Regions from separate parts of the Paenibacillus sp. LBL genome, predicted to be linked through region 1. Evidence: riboswitches for the same ligand, from Rfam matches in the RefSeq annotation. Region 1 holds a riboswitch; each other region holds the start of a gene.

Region 1 (6,047 bases):
TTATCGTAACAGGAGGCGCCAGCGGGATTGGCGAGGCAACGGTAAGGCTTTTTGTTAAAGAGGGAGCCAGCGTTGTTATTGCGGATTTCTCTGACCGGGGACAAGCTGTTTCAGACGAATTAAGTGCAGCGGGGTTTAACACCCTGTTTGTCAAAACCGATGTAACCAAGGAGCAGGATGTTGCCAACATGGTTGAACAGACGGTCAAGCAGTATGGGCGTGTGGATATCTTGTTTGCGAATGCAGGCATTGCGCATGACGCTCCCGCAGATCAGTTAACGATGGAGAATTGGCAGAGAACGATTGATATTAATCTTACAGGCGTGTTTCTCTGTGATAAATATGTAATCCAGCAGCTGTTATCCCAGGGATCGGGCGGGGCTATTGTAAACTGCGGATCGATCCATAGCCATGTCGGAAAAGCAGGAGTAACCGCATATGCTTCGGCTAAAGGCGGCGTTAAGCTGCTGACGCAGTCGATGGGCGCTGATTATGCCTCCAGAGGAATCCGGGTCAATGCAGTGTGCCCGGGTTATATCGATACTCCGCTTATTCAGGGAAGAACTGAAGCGATCACGCAGCACTTGGTCGGCCTGCATCCGATGGGGCGCTTGGGGCAGCCTGAAGAAGTAGCTAAAGCCGTGCTGTTTCTTGCCAGCGAAGACGCATCCTTTATTACTGGCACCACCTTGCTGGTGGATGGCGGATATACAGCGGTTTAAACCATATGAAGAAGCCCCGAGCATGCTCGGGGCTTCTTTGTTATATATGACAGATACGGGATAGGGCAAATTATATAATGCTGACGCCAGCACTGCCGTAACCGGCAGTTGCAGTGATCAGAGTCAGACCTGTTGCTGTTGTGGAGAATACCATCAACAAGCGGGTATTTGCTGCAACCGGAATAGCCAGGCCATCCAAGAAGCCGTTGCTGACCGTACCCAATGTGACTGCGCCGGTATATGGAGGAGCCAATGTGACAAGGGCACCGGGGATTGGCGTGAAGATATTGCTTGTAGCCGGAGCGCTGTACAGCTGGGCTGTGACCGTAACAGTAGTTCCAAGCAGGTCGAGTGCCAAGGTGTTGCTGAAGGTTGCGGAAATTGCCGTGATGGTGCCTGCGCGTGGCGTATTGAAAGCAAAGTCAAGCGCAGTACCTCCCGCACCCGTAAGGTCGATCGTTCCGCCAGCGAGCGTAACGGTTGGACCCGAAATACCGAAGCCTACGAGACCAACCGTTCCGACCAAACCTCCAACAATGGTTGTAAGCGCAAGAGGTATGCCGGATGCGAAAGGAATGATCGCTCCTCCACCTGGCAACCCAGTAGCCCCTGTTGGCCCAGTAGGGCCGACGGCTCCAGCAGGACCAACGGGTCCGATCGCTCCAGCAGCTCCAGCAGCACCGACAGGTCCAACAGGTCCAACGGGTCCTGCAGGTCCTGTTGGACCCGGAATGCCTGTTGACGATCCAGCAGGTCCAGCAGGCCCAATTGGCCCAGCTGGCCCGACCGGTCCAACGGGTCCAAGAGCTCCAACCGGCCCCACAGGTCCGACTGGTCCAAGAGGTCCCTGCGGTCCAACCGGTCCGCGGGGACCTCTGACACAGTGGCGACGAATCGGCTTGTGTCCACCTTTACCACTATTGCCGTTATCAGGACATCTTTTTTTCTTGGCGTGCAGTACTTTTTTCTCTATCTTTTTAAGAGCACACAATTTTCTCTTTCTAGAAGAACGATCCAAATCAAGCACCTCCTTTAGATTTGCTTTATACTACGCAAATGCTCTCTTAGCCGCATGGGTTAACAGCTTATAAATGATAGATATATACCTATTATTTTAAGAATGTACGATAGCCTCTGAGGAATCAGTCTATAAACGAATAGCGAAAAAAAGCGATCGTGATGATATTGGAATAGCGAAATTGGGGGCTAACAAAGCTTATAATGGATCGTGTTGAAAAAAAAAATTCTGTTTCGAAGTTGAGGGCTTGTCCCCTCTGCATCGTTCATGATTCATGTCATGAATGATCTACCGCATGAATTATCTGTTATCTGATGGGCGCAATGCCTGCTGTATAGCGAAAAACACACCTCCGAACAAGGAGGCGACAGGCAGGGGACAGCCCTGAATTTGTGGAGATTATGGCTACTAATATGCCTTGGAAGAGCGCTGATTTCACCTCCGAATTTCCAGAAAATGCAGCTCCAGGGGTTTGACTTTTACTGAGCTTCCCTTTATCATGAACACACGCTTAGTTTCCGGCATACATTTCCGGAGAGCGGGGGAACCAGTTTCATCAGGGGCGAGTCACTTGAATTCACGAGTGTAGGGTACCATCTTACCCGAGTCCGTCAGCTAACCTCGTCAGCAGTGGATGGGTCTTGTATACATAATGGATGTTCATAACAAAGGCCCTTTATTCTCTATAGGGGCCTTTTCTCTATTTTTTGACCCCCTGCTGGCGGAGCTATGTCTAGATCCCCTGTTTGGTGGTCTTTTTGTATTCTGCAAAAGAGGAGGGCAATGCCTGCTAATGTTTAGCCAATTGAATCAGTCAGACGGTTTGGGTTTACAAGGCACAGGGAAATGGATGCAACCTCTCCCCTGAGCCCCCGGACTGTGCAAGTGTGTCTGAATGTCACATATCCGAGTTAACACATGTGTTAACATGGATAATTTCATCATGCCGTTTTTAGGAACGACAAAGTCATTGCGAAAGGTTGTGGAAGGTGTTGAAGAAAGTTGTTGTGCTGTTGTTGTCATTGGTTATGGTGGTATCGCTCGCGGCCTGCGGCGATAAGGGGAGCACGCTGGAACGGGCCAAAGAGCAGGGGTACATTACCGTAGGTTTTGCCAATGAAAAGCCTTATGCCTACAAAGAGGCCAGCGGGGAGCTTACAGGCGAAGCCGTTGAGATTGCCCGTGTCATTCTGGAGCGACTTGGCATTAAGGAGATGAGAGGTGAGCTTACGGAGTTCGGCTCCCTGGTTGCCGGGCTTCAGGCGGAACGGTTTGACCTGATCACTGCAGGCATGTTCATCAATCCGGACCGCTGCTCCGCCGTTTTGTTTGCTAATCCGGAGTACAGCATAGGGGAAGCTCTTGCCGTGAAGCAAGGGAATCCAAGTGGACTCGGAAGTTACGAAGATATTGCCAAGGATGATCAGGCGAAGGTGGCCGTCATGACTGGCGCGGTTGAAATCGGCTATATGGAGAAGTCAGGCATCCCTTCGGACCGGATCATACAGGTTCCCGATCAGGCCTCGGCCATCAGTGCCCTCCAGGCAGACCGGGTGCAGGCGATTACCATGACGGGACCGTCCCTGCAGGCGATGCTGGATTCGGCCAGCGATGACAACATCGAACGCGTCGCGGATTTCGAACAGCCGGTCATCGACGGTGAAAGCGTTCGGGGCTATGGGGCCACGGCATTCCGTCAAGCGGATACCGAATTCCAGGAGGCTTATAATGCGGAGCTTGAAAAAATGAAGGAGTCAGGTGAGCTGCTGGAGATCTTGCAGAAGTTTGGATTTACCGAAGAAGAGCTGCCGGGCGAGATGACAGCCGCTGCGCTTTGCGGTGAATAGTATGCCGAATTCATGGATCGATTTTCTTCCTACTCTGCTGAAAGGAGCGGAGATTACGGTTTTGGTCGCCTTCTTTTCAGCTGTTCTGGCCATTGCCATGTCCTTCGCAGCCGGTTTATCCAGACTGTCGAAGCTGTGGATCGTCCGCACGGTTACAGCCGTGTATGTGGAAATCTTTCGGGGAACCTCCTTGCTGGTGCAGCTGTTCTGGTTGTATTTTGCTCTTCCGTTTATCGGCATTGAGCTTCCCAAAATGCTGGCAGCCATCCTTGCGATTGGATTCAACTTTGGCGCATATGGCTCCGAGATTGTCCGAAGCACGGTGCTGGCTGTTCCAAAAGGACAGTGGGAAGCTTCGGTGGCGCTTAATATGAAGCCATGGCAAAGGATGTGGAATGTTATATTGCCTCAAGCTTCACTGCGAATGCTCCCGCCATTCGGAAATCAGCTGGTGGAACTCATCAAATCTACGTCACTTGTCTATTTCATCACGATGGCGGATCTGACGTATCAGGCCATGGTGCTGCGCAACAACTATATTTCCTGGACATCCGAGATTCTGGTGCTGCTGCTTCTTATGTATTTTGTCATAGCTACGCTTGTCTCGATGGCAGTTCGGTTGCTGGAGCGTAAATGGACGGCGGGGAGGCTATAGCGGATGTGGGATTGGAATTATGTGTTTGATATCCTGCCGGAATTGCTGAGTGCATTAAAAATGACGGTATGGGTGACGCTCTGCGCTTTTGTGGTGGCCTTGATAATCGGGCTGCTGCTTGCCTTTGCTGCTCGAAGCCAGTGGAAGCCTGTGTCGCTCATGACCAAAGGTATTATCGAATTTATCCGCAATACACCGCTGCTGGTTCAGGTCTTCTTCCTGTACTACAGTCTGCCGCTCCTTACCGGAATCTCCATTCCGGCCTTCTATGCCGGGGTGATCGGTCTTGGGCTGCATTACAGCACGTATCTGTCCGAAGTGTATCGTTCTGGCATCGAAGGGGTCCCCAAGGGGCAGTGGGAAGCTGCAACTGCTCTGAATTACACGAAAGCCCAAACCTGGCGGAGCATTATTCTGCCGCAAGCGGTGCCGCCTATTATTCCGGTGCTGGGCAATTATTTGATTGTCATGTTTAAGGAAACACCGATTCTGTGTGCCATTACGCTTGTTGAGATGATGCTGACAGCCAAGAATATCGTTTCCCAGTCGTTTCGTGCATTCGAGCCGTATACGCTGGTTGGCATTCTGTTTCTAATTATCAGTTATATCGCGTCTTTGCTGGTGCAAAGGCTGGAGAAACGAATGAATCTGCAGCGTGGAAAATAAGGAGGGAGTCTATTGAACGCAGTAGTAATTGATGCGTTTGCCGGAGCCGAGGTGCCGCAGCCTGATCCAAACCCGGCAGCGGAAGTGAAGCCGATGGTGAGATACAAGGGCGTGACGAAGTCGTTTGGTGATCTCCAGGTGCTTAAAGGCATCGATCTGGAGATGCAGCCTGGAGAAAAGGTGGCTGTTATTGGTCCGAGCGGCTCGGGCAAAACGACGATGGGGCGGATGTTAATGACACTGGAGGAACCGACCGAAGGCACCATCGAGGTTGATGGTGAGCTTCTCTGGCATATGCAAGAGAAGGGCAGGCTTGTTCGGGCAAACGAGAAGCATTTGCATCGAATGCGCTGCAGCGTCGGTATGGTTTTCCAGCATTTTAATCTGTTCCCGCATATGAGTGTGCTTCGCAATGTGACGGAGGCCCCGCGCAAAGTGCTGGGTTTATCCAAGGAGGAGGCGGAGGAGCGGGCCGTCTCCATACTGGGCAAAGTCGGCTTGGACGACAAGCTGAAGATGTACCCGGCCAATCTGTCCGGGGGGCAGAAGCAGCGTGTTGCTATCGCACGAGCGCTGGTCATGCGGCCGAAGGTGATGGTGTTCGACGAGGTGACCTCGGCTCTGGATCCGGAGCTGGTAGGCGAGGTGCTGGAGGTGATCCGGGAAATCGCGGAAGAAGGCGATATGGCGATGATGCTGATTACGCATGAAATGGATTTTGCCAAGGAAATCGCCGACCGGGTCATATTCGGTGCGGACGGCTTGATCGTCGAGCAGGGGACGCCGGAGGAGATATTCGATAATCCCCGGAGCGAGCGGCTGCAAAACTTTCTGCAGCGATTCCGCTCTAATTGAAAAATGAGCAGGGGACTGATCATGGAAAGAGGTGCTTGTATAGAATGATTGTTGATACTGGAGTGGACATCGTTTATCGCAGACCGGAAGCGCAGGATGGCGCCCGGGTGTGGGAGCTCGTAAGAGATACCGGATCACTAGATCTGAATTCCCCCTATTGCTATATGCTGCTTGGAGACTATTTCAATGATACCTGTATGATCGCCGAGCACGAAGGAGACATCATCGGTTTTATCTCTGCATTCCGCTCACCGCGTAATCCGGAAACGCTGTTTGTATGGCAG
Region 2 (6,047 bases), on a different contig from region 1:
CTCAGCGGCATGATTCAACCGCTAGCACTAGGATTTAAAGGCTAGCTAACGGAAGGCGTAACCTTCAAAGTGGACAAATCCTGCAGTTTGGGCAGACCGATCCGGTAGCTGCCTCTTGTTTCGATTCCGCCCACGCCTTGGCTGCCGCTAATCGTATGATGGACGATATCATGAATATTCACGGTTTCCCTGACCGACGTATAAGCTGCCTTGGCAGCTACATACACTGGATCCAGCGCATGGATGAGAATTCGCCCTGGCGAGCTGGCAAAATTGGCTCCTGCCTGCAGAAGTGCTTCGAAATGCGATTGGCACGCACCGGCCACAATGACCAGGGAATCCAGATTCCGCTCATACTGACGGGCTACCTGGATAGCCGTGACGAAGTTGTGTGAATTTTTATAGCTGTCCAAGCTATATAAGTCGTATGGCTGTCGTCTCTTGAGAACACCATCATGCCCTGTAATCACAACGATATCGGGTCTTACCCGGGGAAGAAGACGATATAATGAATCGGCCATCGACGACTCATTGATATAATGGCCTTCCGCTGGTACCCGAAGCTGATTGTACAAGGCCATGCTTTTCTTCAGGTACTGGGGATCTCCATCCAAATGCAGTACCTTGCCCGGCACGTCAAAGTATCCCTTATTCGCATGCTGGTCGCCTTCGATATTTCGCAGATTGGCCAGTTGACGCTCGCTCTGCTCCTGACGGTGCTTCTGAAGGCGGTCAAGCGACTCACTGGCTTTAATTTGTGCCTGCTTTGTTCGTTCGCTTACGGCGGGATGCGGGACCGTGACCAAATCATTAACGGGAGCGTCGGCCAATAACCGGAATTCCGTCCCTTTGATGACGATATTATTATTTTGCCGCATGCCTTCTACCCGGAACGTTACATCGCCGCCGTAGGATTTACGAACGACCAAGTCTCCCAAGTTCATCACAACATCACCCCTACCCTATGGTATGGGCCACTGTGACTATTGGTTCTTACGAAGCTTCAATTTATCATGTTAAACCCCTTCAGGGCCCCCTGCGCACGTCAATCTGCTGGTCTATCGAATATCGGCGTTGTAGAGCACATTGCTAAGTTTGGCATACTCTTCGATGCTGAGTGTCTCTCCGCGCCGTGAAGGCACAATTCCCGCTTCCTGCAGCAGCTGTTCCAGCCGCTCACGTCCTTCACCCGCAAAGAACCGGCTCTTCAGGTTATTGGCGATGGTCTTCCGCCGCTGTGCAAAAGAAGCCTGTACCACTTCGAAGAAAAACCCTTCGTCTTCTACGCTGACAGGTGGCTCTTCCCGTACGGCTAGGCGAATAACAGCCGAAGCGACATTGGGCTGCGGAATAAATACGGTATGCGGCACGATACAGACCAGCTTAGGCTCACTGTAATATTGGACGGCGATGCTGAGACTCCCGTAATCCTTGCTTCCCGGTGCCGCAGCCATACGCTCTGCTACTTCTTTCTGGATCATCACGACGATATTCTCCAGCGGCAGCTTCTCCTCGAGCAGCTTCATCAGAATCGGCGTTGTCACGTAATACGGAAGATTCGCAACGACGCTGACTTTCGATACACCCCCAAAGTCTTGTTGGAACAACTCATGAAGGTCCACCTTCAATACGTCCCCATGATGAACCTTCACGTTCTCATAAGGCTCCAGCACTTCCCTCAGGATCGGAATCAAGCGCTGATCGATCTCTATCGCTGTAACCGTTCCCGCAGTCTGTGCAAGCTTCTCCGTCAATGCTCCGATGCCAGGACCGATCTCTAGCGCTCCTTTATCCTCATCTAATCCTGCGGCTTCCACGATTTTGTAGAGAATATTCTGATCGATGAGAAAGTTCTGACCCAAACTCTTCTTGAAGGAGAATCCATGACGTGAGATGATCTCCTTCGTCCGTCTTGGTGTTGATATATCCTCGAACCGGCTCATGATTTTACGCCCCCCTCTTCCAGCTGCGTCAGCGCGGCCAGAAATTCTTCACGTGATATTTGAAACGTGGCCAGTCGTTTATGAAACTGCTTGCTGTTGCAATATCCGATGCCCAGCAGGTTTCCCATCGCCATCCGTCTTGCCGCTGCCTCCGGATGGGCCGATAAACCGGCCTCCATCATGTCCTCCAGACTGATCAGGCTCTCTCTGCCCTCGAAGGAGGTGTGGACCCGCTCCAGCGCACGCAAAATGGCCTCAGGAGAGGCGTTCTCAACGCCGATATCCCCTTTTCGGGTAGCGTCCTCTTCCGGAATGAAGGCGTGTTTGCAGCCTGGCACGCCCTGCTCCACGATTTTCCGAATCCGCTCTCCTGCATGATCGGGGTCCGTTAATATAATAACGCCTCTGCGCTCCTGGGCAAGCGCGATGCGTTTAAGGATTTGCTTATTGATGGCAGAACCGCCCGTTTCGATCGTATCCGCGTCCACGGCCCGTTTAATGGCTACCGTGTCGTCCCTGCCCTCCACAACGATTACTTCTTTAATCATGCGATTGCTCTCTTCCTTTCCAAGCAAGGCCGGCTTGTACAGCGAATGGTCAGCTTCAAGCCCCATAGGCCTTATATTATTACTCGTTTTTTACAAAACAAAAGAAGAGGAAAGATTCCCTCTTCTTCATCATCATTTATTATAAGCTAAATAGTATAGCATTAGAATGGCATTGTAAATTGGAATTCATTCGTTTAGTTCAATTCAGGTTTAACCGGACCGATCACGTAAACAGTACGGCCGCTTTTACGTCCGAAATTCATGGCGGATTTCAACGAATCGTAATAAACATCAATTTTATTTCCTTTGATGGCACCGCCCGTATCTTCCGCACGACGGAAGCCGATGCCTTCAATATACACCCACCATCCGATGGGGATGATATTAGGATCTACCGCAATCGTCCGACCTTCCGTCACACGTGTTCCGGATGCTGTCCGAGTGCCGATTCCTTGCTGCTCGGCAGAATACGCCGTCATCGACACGTTGTTCAATACCTTTTTGTATTTAAAATCAACGCCTGCCCGAGAAGCCACATTATTCTCCACCGCTTTGGCGGTTGTTACCTTTTTCGTGCCGGAGAGTTTAGCCGGTGTTGCTTTCACATCGGTGGCTGCCACTTGAGCAATAGCGGGTTTCTCCACTTTTTTCGTGCCTACAGCAATAATTTTGTCCTTCGTTCTGCGCTCAATCTCCTGGGAAACCTTGGTCTTGGAAACCAGCTTGCCATCGTGATAGACCTTCTCATAGTGATTTACCATGATGCCGGACTCACCCCGCTGAATCACGCGGTTGTCACCCTTTTCGAGCGATGGATCGGCTGTCTTAATCACACGAAATTCCCGGTCTTCTGTTTCCTTAACGTTTTGTTTCGTAACGCGCACGACGTTGATACTCATATCGCTGGTAAGTTTCGTATGCTGTGCCGGTTGTACTATATCTTCACCCTGGATCGTAATGCCAGCTTCTTTCAGTACATGATCAACCGTATCCTGGGATGTAAATATGGTTTTGGTTTTGCTGCCAACTGTAACCTTGACTGGAACTGCCCGTTCAATGATGATCCGGTCGCCGTCCTGGATCGCACCGTTTAGAGGCATCGAAATCTGATCCTCTGGGCTCAACGTGATCGCTTGCTCATCCAGCAATTCCTGCAGCAATGATCCACGTGTTTCTACTGTGGTGACACGACCATCGACCACAAGCTGAACTTCCTTGCCTGTCTGATCATGTACAATCAACGAAACGAGAAGTGATACCGTAACGGCTCCCATCGTGCCGAGCAACATCAATTGACGCAAATTGTCATGCTTCCATCTCAATGCGTAAGACATGCTGGATGATTGTGATTCATGGGTTTCTTCAGGTTGAAAAATGCCCACTATTCCATCCTCCTTCATAGTCCCGCCGTCTTCAGTAACGCATGAATGCATTTGACGTGACTATAGCAATTATTCTCACAAGGCGCCCTGCTATCTATCTAACACCCTGCGTCAATTCCCGTCTTCCCGTCCATCTACCACCACCTCCTGATTACCAAGAGTATGATGATCCCTTCACCATTATTCAAAAATAAAAGAAAGCCATTGAAAGAGTACTAGAGGCTCTAACGTGGCTTCCTGATGATTAGAATCATGGAAATGGTATGCACGAGATTTCCCCTCTTATTTCGCTTACGGAGTTAGCTGTCGGGTTCGGACGTAAGAGAGACGCCCTATATCCGGATACCCGCTCATGGCGAGATCCTTCAAATTCACCCCAAAGACCCGATAAAGAAATCAAATACGGCTTGGTGCATTCAGACCTGTATGCACGGCGGTATCGGTTCCCCCGTTCTCCAGAATTTCGGAGATTAAGCGAGACGGTTCATGAAATATTCGGCTGGCGATCTGCACATCGCAGCTTCTTATCACTGAAAAGATGATATCCTGTTTACATGCAGGTTGTAAAGCAACAATCAACCACATTTTCTGATGTAAATGGTTAAAATATTGTAATATCAACGCCTTTTCTGATTAAAAAACTTTAATTAATCGAAAATGCTCTCTTTTTCATCGCTTTTGCTCTCAATTTCGTTAAATGCCAAATCGTTCCAGTGCATTTTTGGTGGTAATTTGGGCCAATTCCTCTAAGGACATGCCCTTAATCTCGGCTGCGGTCTCCGCCACTAATTTTACATAAGCGGTCTCATTTCGCTTCCCGCGGAAGGGGTGGGGGGTCAGATAAGGCGAGTCCGTTTCGATCAATAATCGATCGAGTGGAACCTGCGCCAATACCTCTTTAGGCTGCTTCGCATTCTTGAAGGTAATCGGTCCTCCAAATGAAATATGGAATCCCATATCCAGACACATTTTGGCCGTTTCCCAGCTCCCGGAGAAGGAGTGCATTACACCGCCGACCTCAGCGGCTTTTTCCTCCCTCAGAATCTTTACGATATCTTCATGTGCATCCCGGTTATGGATGACAATGGGCATGTTCAGTTCCCGAGCCAGTCCGATTTGGCGGCGGAATACTTGATGCTGTACTTCTTTTGGGGATGTATCCCAATAATAGTCCAGACCAATCTCCCCGATAGCCACCACCTTCTCATGACTGCATAGGGAGGCGATCCAATCCAGATCCTGATCCTCCATGGTGATGGCATCTACAGGATGCCAGCCTACCGCTGCATATATAAAGTCATAGTTCTCTGCCAGCTTCATCGTGGTCGGTATGGTCTCCCGGTTAAATCCGATGTTAATCATCCGGCTCACGCCGGCTTCAAGCGCCCGCGCGATGGTTTCCTCCCGGTCCTCGTCGAATTGGGGAGCATCCAGATGAGTATGCGTGTCGAACAGCATGATATTACCCTCTCCTTTCCTGTCGTTTCCTTGTCGTATATTTTCCTGCAGCACTGCTTATACCCATCATGCTGCGGTTGTCCTGATCACCAAGTTAATTCTGCTGCTTAAAAATCTCACCTATCTTCTCCGGCATCTGCTCCAGTAGCGGATACACCTTCTCCTCCGGAAAATAAAGATGATATCGCCCTTTATGAATGCCGCTGATAGAGCGTACAATATCGGACACCTCGGAAATTTCCCGCAGCTCATCATGCCGATCCAGAAGCAGGATCTGCTTCTCGTTAAGCGGCATATCAGAATGAACCTTATCATAAGGAAGATCGGTTGGAAAATCAATCTCCAGGTCATATTCCGGATGCAGCCCCGCATCGCGAAACGCTTGGCGTATCCCGTCGATGGTCTCCAAATCGATATTGTCGATTTCTACATATTTATAGAGCTTCCGGTGCATGAAACGGCCGCATAATTCGCCAAGAAGCTTGTCTTCCTCCTCGGTCCATTGCAGAAATGCCGTCTGAATAAGTGCTTCATCCAGGCGCAGGTATTGATTTACACCGATATTGCCTTCAAACAGGGCCGGAAGCGGCTCGACCATAAACCGGAAAGCGTACCCGTTGTCATGCAACTCTTTTGCACGACGAAAAATTTGACGCAAGATGATCTCCGAACTTCGGGTGACAGGATGAAAATACACCTGCCAGTACATTTGGTAC
Region 3 (6,047 bases), on a different contig from region 1:
GACCAGCTTTGGAATCTTTTTCAGCTCGACTAGTGGAAACCCGATGAATAAGGTTGCTGCCGTGCCGCCAAGAATGATTAGATAGGCTGCCGGATTATACAGAGCGAGAAGGGAGGCGCCTTTCAGAAGCATGCCCACCACTACCGCGACGATACCGATGATTAAGCCTATAATTGTTGAAATTTCCATACCACACCTCATCCGTGAGAAATAAAATAACGAATCCATTCGTCAGAGCGGCTCTCATGGAGAACCGGGCGCCTTTTGTGGGGCGTTATCCTATTTATCGTCAGGTCGGGCTTTTTTTTTTAGTTGTAATTTCCGGTATAATGGAAGGAAGGGAAACGAGGCTAAGTACGGCAAGGAAAGGAGTGATCGAGATGGGCGTTAAGCACGGAAGAGATTACGGCGAAATTCTGGCAGAATTAACGGAAGCGGTTGGGAGAATTTCCGACAGCTATGTCTTCTTTGAAATGGAAGCGGAGGAATGGAACAATCTGGGCGAGGCCGAGAAAACGGAGGTTCATGAGGCGCTGGCAGAGGATTTGTTCTACGCTTTGGGTACCGAACCGGTTATTAGCGTGGGCAGCGGCGTTGTCATGCATGACCAGACCAACCATCGAATACATATTTTGATTGGTGAAGAAGAACTGGCCTTTGTAGCTCTTGTATAATCACGTCAGTTATGAACAGATACAGGGCAGAATAGAATAGATGACAGAATGCCAATACAATGTGTCAGTCGGCTTTACGATAGGTTTTTTTCGGGGAGGAAGATAAAAGATGCTTTATACGCAGCAAGAAGTAGAAGCTCATCTGGAAAAGCTTGAGGGTTGGGAGTTTGAGCAAGGGAGATGGATTGTACGAAAGTATACCTTTTCCTCCTTCATGAAGGGAATCGCTTTTGTTGATGAAGTGGCAGCTATTTCGGAAGCTTTCGGACATCACCCCTACATCACCATAGATTATAAAGTTGTTACACTGCGTCTTACTTCATGGGATGACGGCGGCATTACGGCTGTGGATATTAAGGAAGCGCAGCAATTTAACGAGGCCTACGAGAAGAGTCGTTCCAAGGACAGCAAGGCGGAGTAATAGAAGCGGGAGACAATGAGGATGTTAGAATCGCCATAGGCCCCAATTAATGTAAAAACACGCTTGCACCGGTAGGTTCTCCGGATATCAAGCGTGTTTTGCGTGTAAGCTGATTTTATTTTTTCTCAGCAAGGTACAGCGCGATGTTTGCGATTTCTTCAGGCTTCAGCTGATCTTTAAAGGAAGGCATTCCTTTACGACCTTTGGTTACAACGTTGAAGATGGCATCTGCATCCATATGTCCGCCTACCTGATTCAGAGCTGGTCCAGCGCCGCCTTGAAGCTGGTCACCGTGACAGCTAATGCAGCTTGCTTTCAGTGTTGCTTCCGCTGCGGCAGCATCGAGAGTCACTTCCGGCATGGTCGGCTTCTCTTCCTGGGCTACCTGTTCCTTACCCGGGAGCGTAAACATCAGCGCGATAGCCAACGCACATGCGACGAAGAACAATCCGCTCATGATCCATTTTTGCATCGTCATTTCGTCCCTTCTATGTATACTGCACTTTTGCACTTGTCTCCATTATAAACCAACATCCCTAGACAGCATAGCCAGTTGTGACAAAAAAAGCAACGATCCAAAGAGGCTTCATAAAAAATACACAAATTTGTGCTTTTTCATATAGACAAGATTACTATTCCTCATTTGCTGGAGGCTCATACACCATACAGTGGAAAATGCCTTTTCCCTGCGGAGTAAGCCGCTCATACGTATCGGTGATGCGAAATCCCGCCCCTTCATAAGCACGGATCGCACGCTCATTCCAGGTCATTACTTCCAGATCAATCTCATCCGTAGGCCTCCTGCGCCTGGCCTCCTGCGTTATGGTCTGCATAAATCGTTTACCCATTCCACGCCCGCACCAATCAGGCCGCATGCCAAGCCCGATCCGTGTCACTTCGTGCATGGGAAACAGCTGGGCAAACCCCCACAGAGAATCCTGGTCATCCAGAATCGAGATATATTGCTGCTGGCGTATGATCGGATCGCCAAATTCCACCTCGAGCCCTTTCATCTGCTCCCAAGGAAGGAAGCCATAGATATCGTAAGGATGGGGATAGGACCAGGTGCATATTTCTTCAGCGTGTTCCTCACGCATGATGACGGCGCGAAATGAAATAGGGGTAACATCCATTGGTAGTTTCCTCCATTCGTATATTATCCATGTACCCTTTATATAAGGGAGCGAGCTGCATGAAAAAGCCCGTCAAAGAGAGACGAGCTCTCCTTTAACGGGCAGTAGGTCTGTGCACTGGATCGTCAGCCTCTATCATCTAGGATGATGTATCGGCCGATTGTTCATACTTATCATCACTCATGATTCGTTTGGCACCGACGTAACGCTGATCATAGTAATCCTCAGCAAGTCGGTTGATGACGACACCGCGATTCGACGAGGCATGGGCGAACTTGCCATCGCCTACATAAATGCCAACATGGGATATACCGCTCCCCGTTGTGTTGAAGAACACCAAATCGCCAGCCCGCAGATCTTTGCGGGTTATGTTTGTCCCCATATCGAATTGAGAGCCGGATTGATGCGGGAGCTTCAGGCCGAGTTTGGCATACACATACATGGTAAAACCGGAGCAGTCAAATCCGCTCGTGGTTGTACCTCCATAACTATATCTTGTACCCAATACCTTATCAATTTCCTGGTCCAGCGCACTATCGGCAAACACGCTGCCAATGCCTGAAGTGAACAGTAACGTAATACTCAGGGCTGCCGCTGATAACGTCTTCTTCAGCATGAAGAGCTCCTTCCGCTGCCTGCGAGTTAGCTTGAGGGTTCGGTTGAAGGTCCCCTATGATCCCTTTACAGCAAGATCAATTCACCCGTAAATGGTTCCCCCGCTTCCCATATCCATGGGAATTCGGCAATCGTAATCTATGTATTAAAGCACTTACATTAATGACAAAGTTGTTACTGTACCCATTCTATCAGACAGCAAACAAGCTTGGCAATTATTTCTTGATGACTTTCGCTATTTTTCAATAGCATCAGCTGTCGAAGTGTCAGGTATAATCAATTATTTTCCAATATGCGTTTAATGAAGGCCGGGAAGGGTATATAAAAGGTAAGGATCTTTATGAAGGGCTGCCAATAATGCTGATGAAGTTGTTTCTGGATTAATAAAATTTATATTTTTTTTGAAAAGCGGGAACTTTTTCGTTGTCCCAAACGTTATAGAGGTATACACAGTGAACAAAAGAAAAAAGCCGCTGGGTGAGATCGGCACAATCTCAAAACTCCAGGGCTCTCTTATAAGGATAAATCAATAAAGTTCCAATTAGTTGTAGTTTACAGCTACAGATTTGTACGTGCTTTGACTCATCACTCGCTTAGCGCCCACATAGCGCTGTGCGTAATAGCTTTGGCTTAGCGGACTGACAATGACACCGCGAGAAGATGAGGAATGAGCGAACTTTCCACCCCCAACATAAATACCCACATGAGATACACCTTTACCGGATGTGTTAAAGAACACGAGATCGCCAGCTTTCAAATTGCTCTTGGATACTGCCGTACCTACCTTGTATTGAGCGGTAGATGTTCGTGGCAGGCTGAGACCAAGCTTCTTGTAAACATAGGTGGTGAAGCCGGAGCAGTCAAAACCATTTGTTGTGGTTCCACCTGTTTTATAAGATACACCAATGGCTGGTTTGATTGCGGTATTTAATTTGGAATCGGCGAAAGCGCTTCCGGTCCCTAATGTGAGCGCGAGGGCCAGGCCGAGAGAAACGGCCGTTAACTTCTTTTTCAAAACGAAATGCTCCTTCCAATGCCTGCGAGGTTAGCTTAAGGGTTCGGTTGAAGGTCCCCTATGATCCCTCTCTTGCGAGATCAATTCACCCAAAACGGATCCCCCGCTTCCCAATCGATATGGGAATTCGGCTCCTTAAAATGTTGATGAACCCATTCATTGACGTCTGACGTTCCAACATGATTAACGAAATAACATAGTTCCAGCAAAAGTTACAGTAAAGATGACAAAGTTGTTACTAACATATTCGTTATTTTAGCAGAGTATTAACATTTTGGCAAACGAGGAAAGTGTATATTTAAACAAAAAAACCTGTCCCAGTCATGCTGGAACGGGTTTTTTTGTAATTTCGCGCTCTGAAATTTGTAATATGGAGGATAAATGAAATCCTATTTTCTGTAAAAATGGCAGGGATTAAGATCCATGTCGCTTCCGGTTACAGTTTATTCGCGAGCCTGTCGATCATACTATTGTAACGAAATGTAACTTCTAGGAGTGCTGTGAGGATGATGATTTCCACAGATGATACTGGGAGGAAATTACCCAAATTTGGAAAAGTCCATTTAGAAAATAAGAGGCCTGCTGAATAATTAAACCGATTAGTCCTGCCCAGATGAGTGAGGCAGAGCTAAGGAGCAGAAGTATAACAACGGCGGCACCGCCCACGGTTATGGACAGGAGGACTGCCGTGCCCATATTGTTGAAGAGAGTTAGAATAGAGCTGATCATACCTGAATCACCGATACGGCCAAACTGCATATAGAGCAGGGATATCCGAATCAGATAGGCGTACAGGAACCAGCCTGCCGCATAGGGCAGCGCGTGGAGCAGCAGAGCGGGCTCCTGGATGCCGTTGAGCAGGATCGGGAGAATTTTGGGCACAATCCAGTAGCCGGGAGCAAAGGTGAGGATCAACTCGATCAGATAGAATATCGTCACGGGTTTCCACAGCTTCTGCATCCCCGTGAAGAAGAACAAGCCGCGTTCACCTTGGGCTTCCTGGTGGAGGTTATAGAAGATGCCTGCCCGTATGAGCGGGGTGAGCACCATCCGGATGAGCAGCAATCCAGCCAGAAGCCATCCGTAGGTATGGACCGTATTGCTTAACGTCAGGCTCATCTCTCCCTCGTAGAAGAACAATAGCCGGCTCAGTTCGTTAGGTGCAGAGTCTGGATACCGCATCAGAAGGGGAACGACGGCTGATTTTACAAGTCGGTACAGGCAATATCCCCACAGCAAACGGTATAAGAAGAGCAGAATAGAGACGTATAATTGGTCTTTAACACTGGTCCACCCTTGGCCTGCATAAGTTTTCATGTGCTCCCCCCTCACCATGACAGGCTGCCGAACAGCGTCTCCACGAGTTTGGTAATGCTGAGATTCCAGCGTGTCACCACTTTCGGATCCATTCCTGCCTTCATATAATTATTGATGTGTTTGTTCTCAAGAACCATGGAGTATTTCGGGTCAACCATCGCCCAGGATAGCGGCGAGGTGTAGTCCAGAGTGTAAGTGACTTTACCGTCCTTGCCACTCCAGGATCGCTCCACGGTCTTGCCGTCCTCGAACGCAAATATGATCGGGACATCGGTTACATCTCCGTCTTTGCTTGTAATCTTGACCGTAGATTCATACTCTGGATTGTCCTGCGTCCCTTTATTTTTGGTTTTGATCAGATCGATTGCGACGTCCGCCATTTGGTTTCCATATACATACTGGTCAAAATAAGACTGCCAGGAGGTTTTGCTTACTTGTTCAACGACCTTCTGGAAGTCGGACGTGGTGGGGTGCTTGAAACGGTATTTCTGGGCATAGGTGTTCAGAATCTTCTCCATCATCCGCGGACCGACCTGCCGTTCTATGCCTTGCAGTACAAGTTTGCCTCTCGTGTAAACGTTCAGTGCATAGTTTTCGTGGGAGCTGTATTTCCAGGAATCCATTTTCAGCGGTGCAGGTGAGGTAATCGACGCTCCTTGAGCTGCGGTGTTGGAGGTAATACCGTATTCCTTCTCCATCACTCTCTCTTCAGCATAGGTCGCAAAGGCCTCGTCCAGCCAGGCTTCCTCAAACTCGTTATTCGCAATAATCCCGTAAAAATATTGATGGGCGATCTCATGGATGACGGTTCGTTCCAGCTCATACCCCGGTGAATCATTTCTGGCACCGAAGGCAGTTACCAGCGTCGGATA

What was found. A riboswitch is a leader RNA that binds a small molecule or an ion and turns the genes downstream of it on or off. The one in region 1 is predicted to bind cyclic di-AMP.
Region 2: linked by a shared signal. The riboswitch ahead of M2277_RS29295 (3D domain-containing protein) and the one ahead of ehuB (ectoine/hydroxyectoine ABC transporter substrate-binding protein EhuB) in region 1 are both predicted to bind cyclic di-AMP.
Region 3: linked by a shared signal. The riboswitch ahead of M2277_RS29980 (C40 family peptidase) and the one ahead of ehuB (ectoine/hydroxyectoine ABC transporter substrate-binding protein EhuB) in region 1 are both predicted to bind cyclic di-AMP.

What each region holds. Positions count from the first base shown of each region.
Region 1 covers NZ_JARXYU010000012.1:118,928-124,974, reverse strand. The annotation lists gene M2277_RS22290 (SDR family NAD(P)-dependent oxidoreductase) at 1-722, shown strand, start outside; gene M2277_RS22285 (exosporium glycoprotein BclB-related protein) at 793-1,740, opposite strand; cyclic di-AMP (ydaO/yuaA leader) riboswitch at 2,239-2,385, shown strand; gene ehuB (ectoine/hydroxyectoine ABC transporter substrate-binding protein EhuB) at 2,733-3,587, shown strand; gene ehuC (ectoine/hydroxyectoine ABC transporter permease subunit EhuC) at 3,589-4,242, shown strand; gene ehuD (ectoine/hydroxyectoine ABC transporter permease subunit EhuD) at 4,246-4,908, shown strand; gene ehuA (ectoine/hydroxyectoine ABC transporter ATP-binding protein EhuA) at 4,921-5,763, shown strand; gene ectA (diaminobutyrate acetyltransferase) at 5,808-6,047, shown strand, end outside.
Region 2 covers NZ_JARXYU010000025.1:12,538-18,584, reverse strand. The annotation lists gene yabG (sporulation peptidase YabG) at 42-944, opposite strand; gene rsmA (16S rRNA (adenine(1518)-N(6)/adenine(1519)-N(6))-dimethyltransferase RsmA) at 1,059-1,943, opposite strand; gene rnmV (ribonuclease M5) at 1,940-2,491, opposite strand; gene M2277_RS29295 (3D domain-containing protein) at 2,686-3,873, opposite strand; cyclic di-AMP (ydaO/yuaA leader) riboswitch at 4,146-4,360, opposite strand; gene M2277_RS29290 (TatD family hydrolase) at 4,567-5,331, opposite strand; gene M2277_RS29285 (HD domain-containing protein) at 5,426-6,047, opposite strand, start outside.
Region 3 covers NZ_JARXYU010000027.1:14,400-20,446, forward strand. The annotation lists gene motA (flagellar motor stator protein MotA) at 1-189, opposite strand, end outside; gene M2277_RS29960 (hypothetical protein) at 381-674, shown strand; gene M2277_RS29965 (4a-hydroxytetrahydrobiopterin dehydratase) at 784-1,095, shown strand; gene M2277_RS29970 (c-type cytochrome) at 1,211-1,567, opposite strand; gene M2277_RS29975 (GNAT family N-acetyltransferase) at 1,728-2,228, opposite strand; gene M2277_RS29980 (C40 family peptidase) at 2,368-2,841, opposite strand; cyclic di-AMP (ydaO/yuaA leader) riboswitch at 2,846-2,983, opposite strand; gene M2277_RS29985 (C40 family peptidase) at 3,385-3,858, opposite strand; cyclic di-AMP (ydaO/yuaA leader) riboswitch at 3,863-4,001, opposite strand; gene M2277_RS29990 (hypothetical protein) at 4,348-5,175, opposite strand; gene M2277_RS29995 (M1 family metallopeptidase) at 5,187-6,047, opposite strand, start outside.